DNA from 3 places in the Modestobacter sp. SYSU DS0875 genome. Region 3 is predicted to be linked to each of the others. Evidence: predicted binding sites of a transcription regulator. Region 3 holds the regulator's gene; each other region holds the start of a gene.

Region 1 (3,266 bases), on a different contig from region 3:
GGCGGCCCGCGGGGTGCTGCGCCCGGTGCAGCTCCGCCGAGCGGACCCGCCCGGTCTCCCCCGGCTCGCCGCCGGCGACGGGGTCGACGGCGAGGTCGACGCCGAACAGCGGCCGGATGCCGGCCGACCGGCAGGCCAGCGCGAACTTGACCGCGCCGTAGAGGCCATCGCGGTCGGTCAGCGCGAGCGCCCCCATGCCGTGCTCGGCGGCCCGGGCCACCAGGTCGGCCGGGTGGTTGGCGCCGTGGCGCATCGAGTACCCGGAGGCGACGTGCAGGTGGACGAAGGGGTCGCTCACGAGGCGGGGCCGGAGCCGGGACGACCCGGGTCGCGCCGGCGGGAGCCGGGGTCGACCGCGCGCAGGCGTGCGGGCGCCGCCGGTGCCGGGCGGCTGATCGTGGTCTCGACGACGCCGAGGAACGTGCCGACGTCCCGGACGAGGTCGTCGGCCTCCCGTTCGGTGACCGCGTGCGAGAGCCCCGCCTCGGCGGCGGCGCGCTTGGCCGCCCCGGCGGCGAAGAACGCCGCCCACTCCGTCAGCTCGGGGGCGACCTGACCGATCAGCACCCAGGCGCTGCGCGGACGGCGCCGCCCGGCCTCGGGCCGGGTGCGGGCGGCCAGCACGGCCGCCGCGGCACGCAGGGCGGCCAGGTGAGCGGTCGCGTACCGCCAGGCCGCATCGGGGCTGCTGGCGGCCTCGGCCAGCCCGCGGTGGGCCTGACCGAGCAGCTGGGCGGCGGCGGCCGGCAGCGGCGGGAGCAACGGGAGCTGCCCGTCGGCGGCGGCCGGGAGGGCCCGGGCGGCGCCCATCAGTCGTGCACCCGGACGAGCAGCCACTGGTTGTCCGCCGGCTCCCAGGACAGGTCGAAGACCCCGGCGAAGCTCATCCGGGACCGCCCCGCCCGGACCGCCTCCACCCGCCACACCTGGCGGGTGGCCACCAGCTCCGCCGACGCGCCCCCCTGCCCGGTGAGGGTCTGCCACCAGGGCGAGGTCTCCACCCAGGAGTCGAGCAGCTCCCCCACCACGTAGCGGGTCGAGCCGCGCCAGAACTGCGCCGGCCCCTCGGCTCCCCGCTCGACCTGGACCTCTTCACCGACGCGGCCACCGGCCCCGACGAGCACCCGGCTCATGACAGACTCCCGCCTCTCGCCCCCACCGGCCGCGCGCCCGTCCGGCGGGGAAGCGCCCCCGGAGGGCGCCGGACAGGGTGTGCGACCAGTGTTCGAACAGGTGTTCGAACACCGACGAGTAGACCGGACCCGTCGAGGGGCGTCAAGCCGGAACGGGCGTGTCCTGCCCGTGTCGTTACAGCGGCTGCACCCGAGTGCCACACCCGACCGAACGGTGCGCCCGGGCCGCCACCGGCGGCTGATCACCGGTGGCGCACGTCCCGGCCGGCGGTGGGAGGATCGCCGGCATGACCGCAGCGGAGGAGACCCCGCACCACCCCCGGGTCGCCGAGGTCGTGCGAGTGCTGCGCGCCGCCGGCGCCCCGGGCGAGGTCCGCCTGCTGCCCGACAGCGCCCGCACGGCCGCGGCCGCCGCCGCCGCGCTCGACGTCCCGGTCGGCGCGATCGCCAACAGCCTGGTGTTCGACGCCGGCGGGCACCCGGTGCTGGTGCTGACCAGCGGCGCGCACCGGGTCGACGAGGCACTGGTGGCCGACCTGCTCGGCGTGCCGTCGCTCGCCCGGGCGACCCCGGCGTTCGTCCGCGAGCACACCGGCCAGGCCATCGGCGGGGTCGCCCCGGTCGGGCACCCGGCGCCGATCGGCACCCTGGTCGACGTCGAGCTCGCCCGGTACCCCACGGTGTGGGCCGCGGCCGGCCACCCGCACGCCGTCTTCCCCACCACCTACGACGAGCTGCTGCAGCTCACCGCCGGCACGGCCGCCGAGGTCGGCCCCGGGCCCGCGGTCCCCCAGGAGGGCCTCCGATGACCGGCACCACCCCCGCCACCCGGGTCACCGAGCTCCCGGCCGGCTGGCTGCGCGAGCACCTGCACGAGGCGCTCGCCGTCTACGGCGCGGCGATGGGCTACGGCGAGTCCGTCGTCGCCGGCCGCTACGGCTACGCCGTCCAGCACACCGAGCGCCCCGGCTTCCGCGCCGTCGGCGCGTTCGCCGAGGGTGCCGACGGCGCCGAGCAGCTGGTCGGCTTCGGCTACGGCTACCTGGTCGAGCCGGGCCAGTGGTGGCACGACCAGGTGCGCAACGCGCTGGACCGGCGCACCGCCAAGCAGTGGCTGCCCGGCGCCTTCGAGGTGTGCGAGCTGCACGTGCTGCCCGAGCACCAGAGCCGGGGCATCGGCCGCCAGCTGCTGCACGCACTGGTGGCCGGCCTGCCCTACCCGGCCGCGCTGCTGAGCACCCCGGACACCGACACCAAGGCGTTCCGGCTGTACCACGCCGACGGCTTCGTCGACCTGGCCCGCGGCTACCACTTCCCCGGCGACGCCCGGCCCTTCGCCATCCTCGGCGCCCGCCTCCCGCTCACCCCGGCTGCCCGGAGGGCGTGATCGGCACCGACAGCGCCGTCGACGCCGTCGTCATCGGCTCCGGGCACAACGGCCTGGTCGCCGCCTGCCACCTGGCCCGTGCCGGCCTCCGCGTGGAGGTGGTGGAGCGCGACGAGGTGATCGGCGGCGCGGTCTCCACCGTCGAGCGCTGGCCCGGGGTGCGGGTCGACCGCGGCTCCAGCGCGCACGTCATCATCCGGCACAGCGGCGTGGTCGAGGAGCTGGAGCTCGAGCGCTTCGGGCTGCGCTACGTCGACTGCGACCCGTGGGGCTTCGCCCCCGCCCCGGCGCCCGGCGACCCGGGTCCCGCCGGCCGCCCGCTGGTGTTCTCCGTCGACCTGGACGCCACCTGCGCCTCGATCGCGGCGGCCTGCGGGGACGCCGACGCCGCCGCCTACCGCCGGTTCGTCGAGGTCTGGGGGCCACGCAGCACCGCCGTCGTCAAGGCGTTCGGCGACCGACCGGCGATGAGCCGGCTGGTCCGGCACCTCTGGCCCGTCGGCGCGCCGCGGCGCGGCCAGCCGCGCACCCCGGGCGGGGAGATCGCCACCGACTTCCTCGGCTCCGGCGACGCCCTGCTGGACCGGTGGTTCACCAGTGAGCGGCTCAAGGCGGCGCTGGCCTGGTTCGGTGCCCAGTCCGGGCCCCCGATGTCCGAGCCGGGCACGGCGGCGATGGTCGCGTGGGTCGCCCTGCTGCACGACGTCCCGCCCGGGCACCCGGTGGGCGGCTCCGGCGGGCTCACC
Region 2 (3,266 bases), on a different contig from region 3:
CACCTCCGGGTGGTCGACGGCGGCGGCGAGCTGCCGGGTCAGTCGGATCGCCTCCGCGGCCAGGTCGACGTCCCCGGAGTAGCCCTCGTTGAACACCAGGTACAGGACGCGCAGCACGGTGACGACGTCGCCGGACTCGTCGAACCGGACGCCGGCGACGGTGCGCTTCGCCCGGCTGATCCGCTGCGCCATCGTCGCCTCGGGCACCAGGTAGGCCGCAGCGATCTGCCGGGTGGTCAGCCCGCCGACGGCGCGCAGCGTGAGCGCCACCGCCGACGACGGCGTCAGCGACGGATGGGCGCACAGGAAGTACAGCTGCAGCGTGTCGTCGGCCGAGGGCACCGGTCCGGCCGGCGGCTCGTCGGCGACGGTCTCCTCCCGGCGGCGGCGCGTGGCCTCCGCCCGGGTTGCGTCGAGGAACTTGCGCCAGGCCACCGTGACCAGCCAGGCGTGCGGGTTCCGCGGCGGATCGGCCGGCCAGGTGCGCACCGCCTCGACCAGCGCCTCCTGGACGGCGTCCTCGGCCGCCGCGAAGTCGGCTCCGCGGCGGACGAGGACGCCGAGCACCCCTGGCACCAGGCTCCGCACCAGGACGTCGTCCACCGGTGGGGTCACTCGGTGACGGTGGGCGGCGCGCCCAGGAACGGGCGCAGCTCCAGCCACTCACGGATCGGCTCCCCGCCCGGTCCAGGGGCGGCCGACAGCTCGCCGGCCAGCTCGACGGCGCGCTCGTGGGTGTCGACGTCGATCACCATCCACCCGGCGATGAGGTCCTTGGTCTCGGCGAACGGGCCGTCGGTGACCGGCGGTCGGCCCTCGCCGTCGTACCGCACCCACAGGCCCTCGGGCGCGAGCGCCTGGCCGTCGACGAACTCCCCGGTCTCCTCCAGCTTGGCCGCGAAGTCGTTCATGTACTGGACGTGGGCCGAGACCTCGTCCGGCGTCCACTGGTCCATCGGCGCGCAGTCGAGCGACTTCGACGTGCTGCGGTAGTGCTTGAGCATCAGGTACTTGGCCATCGTGGCTCTCCTCGCTGGTGGTGCGGCCCATCGTGGCCGCGGACACCCCAGGGACGGAACCGGCTGCGTGTTCTCGACATGGGGCGGTCGTCCGGTGTGGCCCGGCTCGGGCGGGCTCTGTCAAGACCCTTCGATGGATCAGTGGACAGGCAGCTGACCTGGGGATTCGACTGGTCGCGGCGCTCGTCTCGCGCTAGTGTTCGTACACACGTTCGAATGGCTAGGAGGTGTCCGTGAGCGACTCGATCACGCTGGACGCTCCTGCGCCGAACGTGGTCGCGGAGCTGTCCGCCGATGGCCTGGAGGGGTTGTTCGGGTCGCCGTTGTCGGCCGCGCTGGACGCGCTGGCGGCCGAGGACCTGCACGCGCTCGGTGATGGTGAGCTGCTGGACCGGGTGGGCGAGCTGGTGCGGCTGCAGAACCGGGTGACGGCGGAGCTGGCCCGCACGGTGCGCGCCTGTGAGCTCGCGCAGGCGGCCGAGCGGGACGGGTTGGCGTCGATGCGGTCGTGGCTGATCGGGCACCGGCGGTTGTCGGCGGGCGAGGCGTCGCGGGTGGTGCGGGCCGGTCGGGCGTTGGCGCACCTGCCGGCGCTGGCGGCGGGGTTCGCCGCCGGGGAGGTCACCGCCGCCCAGGTCGACGTCGTGGCGAGCGCGGTGGGGGAACCAGAGCGGGCGCGTGCTCAAGAGCAGGGGATCGATCTGGGTGCGTTCGACCAGGTGTGGGCGGATGTGGCGCGGGAGGCGCCGCATGCCTCGCTCGGGGTGGCGGTGCGCGCGTTCATCGAGGCGCTGGACCCCGACGGGCCCGAGCCTGACCCGACGGAGGGCCGGCGGTTCGCGATGGCCAAGCACGCCGATGGGAGCGTCACCGGTCGGTTCGACCTGGATGCGGTGGGTGGGGAGAAGGTGCAGGCGGCGATCGAGTCGATCGTGCAGGCCAGCCGCCCCAAGGGTGACGAGCGGACGCGCGCGCAGCAGAACGCCGATGCGCTGGTGCAGTTGTGCGACAACCAGCTCGCCTCCGGTGGCCTGCCGACGTTGCGGACGGTGAAGCCGCACGTGGTGGTCGGGATCGACCTGGACGACCTCGTCGAGGACGCGACCGGCCCGGGGGCTGCGCAGACCGGGTTCGGGGCGACCCTCTCCGCCGCCCGGGCCCGCTACCTGGCCTGCGACGGGAGCATCTCCCGGATTGTGATGGGCCCCGATGGGGTGCCGTTGGACCTGGGTCGGGACCACCGGGTGGTCACCCCGGGCCTCCGCAAGGCCGTTGAGCGCCGGGACAAGGGGTGCGTGTTCGCCGGCTGCGGCGCCCCGACCTGGTGGTGCGATGTGCACCACCTGATCCACTGGCTCCACGGCGGCGCGACGTCGCTGAACAACTCCGCACTGTTGTGCGAGCGCCACCACACCAAGGTGCACCACGGCTTCCGGGTCGAGCGACAACCCGACGGCCGATGGCGCACCTGGCGACCCGACGGCACCGAGATCCTCATCGGCCCGCTTCTCCACTGACCTGCTCGCCACCGGCAGCCGGCCACGGTTCCACCGTGGCCGGCTGCCGGTGCGCGCCCCGTTCGACGACGCCGCGATCCAGCCGATGGTGCGACGTCCTCGGATCAGAGGCCCGTCTGGCTCACTCCGTACTCGGCCTGCTCGCGCGTGAAGCCCTCGAACTCCAGCTGCTCGATGAGGCCGGAGCGGGAGAAGGAGCTGTAGTCGAGGTACTCCTCGGCCTTCTGCGCTGCTTGCGCGTTCCAGTCCGCGCCCACGTTGTCGACAGCCCAGGTGGCGTCCACGGTCGAGTAGCCCTCGAACTCCAGCTGCCCGATGAGGCCGGAGCGGGAGAACGCCGAGTAGTCCAGGTAGTCCCTGGCGGATCCCAGTGCGTTCTTCTGGCTGACGGTCTGCCCGGGCGCCGGAGCTGGTGCCGGCGCGGGGGCCGGTGCCGGTGCCGGTGCGGGCGCAGGAGACGGCTGCGGAGCCTCGGTGGTGGCGGCGGCCGGAGGCGTCGCCGTCACGGTCACGGTCGCCGGGGACGGCGCCGGTGGAGTGGCGGTGACCGTCGTGGTCGCCCGCGCCGTCGCGGTGACCGGGGCGGCGTCGGCCACCGTGCTGGTGCGCGTACCGCCACCCGCGGCTCCGATCCCGATGCCGATCAGCAGCACCACGACGCCGGCCGACGCCAGGAACCACGGCCGCCGGTGGAACGGTCGTGCGACCTTCGTCGGGGCACCACCGGGGC
Region 3 (3,266 bases):
ACCGGCGACCACCTTCGCGCGGGTGAACGGTTCGCTCACGCCGCTGCGCTTCACGACGGCGAGGACCGCCTCCTCGACGGTGGTGAACCGCCGCCCGCAGCCGGGGCACGAACGCCGCCGCCGGGTGGTCGCGCCCTCGTCGGTCTCGCGCGAGTCGATGACGCGGCTGTCGGGGTTGTGGCAGAAGGGGCAACGCACTGTCGGTCCACCTCCTCCCGAGGTGTCGCGGCCGGGATCACCGCGGTGCTGTGACACCGTGGGACACCGACCCGTGGACCGCTCCTGTGGACTGCTCCGGGGACATCCGGTGGATGGCCCGGGGAGAACGTGTGGAACGGCTGTGGACGACTTACACCCGTGTAAGCACTAGATGTTGTGGTGGAACCGTACGGCCACCCCTACAGGTGTGCAAGCCCTGTCGTGCGTGTCGTGTTCCGCAGCTGACCCGCCCGCCGCTCGCGCACCCACGCGTCACAGCCGGGGCCCGTGGCGACGGGCCCGGCGCACCTCATCAGGGCAGCTCGAGCACCTGACCGGGCTGCAGCACGACGTCCTCGAGGTCGTTGCGATCGAGGATCGCGTCGACAACCGCGCGCCGGTCCTCGTCCGGCGCCAGGTCACCGGCGATCGACCAGAGCGTGTCGCCGGGCTGGACCACCACCGTGCCGGCGCCGGCCAGCTGCAGCGCGGGCTCCCCGTCGGCGACCACCGCGAGCGTGCCCACCGCCACCCCCAGGCCGACCGCCACCGACAGTGCCGCCACCGCGCGCCGGCCGCGGCGGGTGAGTCGCAGCGGCAGCTCCGCCCACTCCCCGGCCGACGGGCACGGAGCGGCAGCCCGGGGCGGGCCACAGTCGCCACCACGGACGGGCCGCGCCACCGCGACCCCCGACGAGGGCCCCGGCCGCCCACCGGGACGCACCGGTGGACGCCGGGCCGGGCGGGGTCCGACCCGCCCCGCGGACCCCATCCGCGCGACGGGCGCCGGCGGGACCAGCCGGAGCGGCGGGCGGAGCGGGGCGACGGTGGTGTCCGGGTACTCGGCGATGACCATCGGTGCACTCCTCACAGCAGGCACCCCTCGGGTGCGATCTCGAACGCCTGTTCGATTCGAACGTCTGTGCGATGTCTACCGCACGCCACCGACAGGAGCGCACCGACACGGCGGGTGTTCGAACACGTGTTTGAACCGCAGCCGCCGAGCCGCTACCGTGCGCAGGGAGACCACGACGGCGTCCCACCCCGCCCCGGCAGGCGGGATGCCACCGGGCAGCTGCGCGCGCAGCCGGACGAGGAGGACACATGGCGGTCGACGGCCGGACGGCGGACGAGCGCAAGGGGTCGAGCCGACGCAGGCGCCCGGCCGGGCAGGCGGCGGAGGCCACCGAGGACACCGGCGGCGCGGCCGTGCGCGAGTTCCCCGACCGCAGCGAGGCCGGCGACGGGCTCACCCAGCGCCAGCGCCGGGTGCTGGAGGTCATCCGCGACTCCATCGAACGCCGGGGCTACCCGCCCTCGGTCCGCGAGATCGGCGAGGCCGTCGGCCTCTCCTCCGCCTCCTCGGTCGCCCACCAGCTCTCGGTGCTGCAGCGCAAGGGGTGGCTGCGCCGCGACCCCAACCGGCCGCGCGCACTGGACGTTCGGCTGCCGGGCGAGCACGGCGCGACGGTCGGTGCCGACGCCTCGGCCGATGCACTCGCCGCCGCCGGTGCGGCCAGTGGCGTCGACGAGGCGGGCGCCCCGGCGCCCACCTACGTGCCGCTGGTGGGCCGCATCGCCGCCGGTGGCCCGGTGCTGGCGGAGCAGGCGGTCGAAGACGTCTTCCCGCTGCCCCGCGAACTGGTCGGTGAGGGCACGCTGTTCATGCTCAAGGTCACCGGTGACTCGATGGTCGAGGCCGCGATCTGCGACGGCGACTGGGTGGTGGTCCGCCAGCAACCCACCGCCGAGAACGGCGAGATCGTCGCGGCGATGATCGACGGTGAGGCGACCGTGAAGACGTACAAGCGCCGCGACGGGCACGTGTGGCTGCTGCCGCACAACCCCGCCTATGCGCCGATCCCCGGCGACGACGCCACCGTCCTCGGCCGGGTCGTGACGGTGCTGCGCCGGGTCTGACCCCGGCCACCGCCTGCGGCTGGGCATGCCCCGCCGCAGGCGGGGTTCAGGGGGTCACTCCCGCAGGGGGTCACTCCCGCAGGGGGTCACTCCCGCCGGCGGCGGACCTTGCCCCCGATCCAGACGACGACGGTGGCCACACCAGCCGCGATGATCCCGGCCGTCACCGGGGGCACGCCCGGGGCCGCGGTCACGAGCTCACCGGTGGGCCCCGCGTCCGGCGTCGCAACGGTGGCGGTGCCCGGAGCGGGCTCACCGGGCACCGGGACCAGGGTCACCGGCGCCGGCAGCCCCTCGCTGGTGACCAGCAGGTCGCGGTTGTTCGCCGCGAAGGTGATCGCCTCGCCCTGCGGTGAGTCGGGGAGCGCGATCCGGACCGGCGCGCCGGACAGCGCGCCGGCCACGTCGGAACCGGTCAGCGGCCAGACGTAGGCGTCGGTGTAGGTGCGCAGGGCGATGCGCTGCCCGTCCGCCGACACCGCGCCCCCGGTCACCAGCAGCTGCCCCGCGCGGCCGACCGGCCCACCCGGCGTGCCGGTCAGGGTGAAGCCCAGCCCGACCACCCGGGTCATCGGCACCGTGGCCCCGTCGGCCAGTGGCGCATCCGGGCGGTACACGCCGGAGGAGCCGAGCACCTCCTTGGTCACCAGGTACGGCGTGCCGTCGGGCGCCAGCAGCAGCGCCTCGGCATCGTGCGCCCCGTCCGGGTAGGTGAGCCGGGTCAGCGTGGTGCCCCCGTCGGGGCGCAACCCGATCAGCGCGACGGTCTCCCGGGCGGCGTTGTTGTCGCCGATGTCGGCCAGCCACACCGTGCCGTCCGCGGCCAGGGCGAGGTCCTCGGGGTCGTACGGGTCGACGCTCCCCGACCGCAGCTCCGCGACGGCGCAGGTGGTGTCGAGGACGTGGACCTCCGCCCGGTCACCACCGTCGTTCATCGCCAGGAGCGTCTCCCCGGCGCTGGCCAGGCCGGAGATCTCCGGCAGCCGCGCGTCGGTGATGGTGCAGCGCGTGCTCGGCGCGGCCTCCTCGGCGAGCGCCGCCGGTGCTGGCAGGACCGCTAGCAGGACCGCCGCGGGCAGGGCGAGGAGCGCCCCGTCCGCCAGGCAACGGCGGCCGGCGCGGCTACGCGTGCGGCCGGCCCACTCTGG

What was found. The regulator LexA, encoded in region 3, represses DNA repair genes until DNA is damaged. The targets are predictions, from matches to a motif close to TCGAACANNTGTTCGA.
Region 1: a site for LexA is predicted at 1,226-1,241, ahead of ACI79Y_RS16240 (DUF6504 family protein). Genes of this name have one in related genera too.
Region 2: a site for LexA is predicted at 1,220-1,235, ahead of ACI79Y_RS15195 (DUF222 domain-containing protein). Genes of this name have one in related genera too.

What each region holds. Positions count from the first base shown of each region.
Region 1 covers NZ_JBJHAH010000031.1:4,299-7,564, reverse strand. Annotated here, with positions in the region: gene ACI79Y_RS16250 (DNA polymerase III subunit alpha) at 1-298, opposite strand, end outside; gene ACI79Y_RS16245 (SAV_6107 family HEPN domain-containing protein) at 295-810, opposite strand; gene ACI79Y_RS16240 (DUF6504 family protein) at 810-1,133, opposite strand; gene ACI79Y_RS16235 (YbaK/EbsC family protein) at 1,421-1,942, shown strand; gene ACI79Y_RS16230 (GNAT family N-acetyltransferase) at 1,939-2,520, shown strand; gene ACI79Y_RS16225 (phytoene desaturase family protein) at 2,517-3,266, shown strand, end outside.
Region 2 covers NZ_JBJHAH010000026.1:43,973-47,238, forward strand. Annotated here, with positions in the region: gene ACI79Y_RS15185 (RNA polymerase sigma factor) at 1-615, opposite strand, end outside; gene ACI79Y_RS15190 (YciI family protein) at 612-1,019, opposite strand; gene ACI79Y_RS15195 (DUF222 domain-containing protein) at 1,343-2,536, shown strand; gene ACI79Y_RS15200 (Ltp family lipoprotein) at 2,641-3,266, opposite strand, start outside.
Region 3 covers NZ_JBJHAH010000001.1:60,334-63,599, reverse strand. Annotated here, with positions in the region: gene nrdR (transcriptional regulator NrdR) at 1-198, opposite strand, end outside; gene ACI79Y_RS00290 (LysM peptidoglycan-binding domain-containing protein) at 512-1,054, opposite strand; gene lexA (transcriptional repressor LexA) at 1,303-2,118, shown strand; gene ACI79Y_RS00280 (hypothetical protein) at 2,205-3,266, opposite strand, start outside; gene ACI79Y_RS00275 (phosphatase PAP2 family protein) at 3,241-3,266, opposite strand, start outside.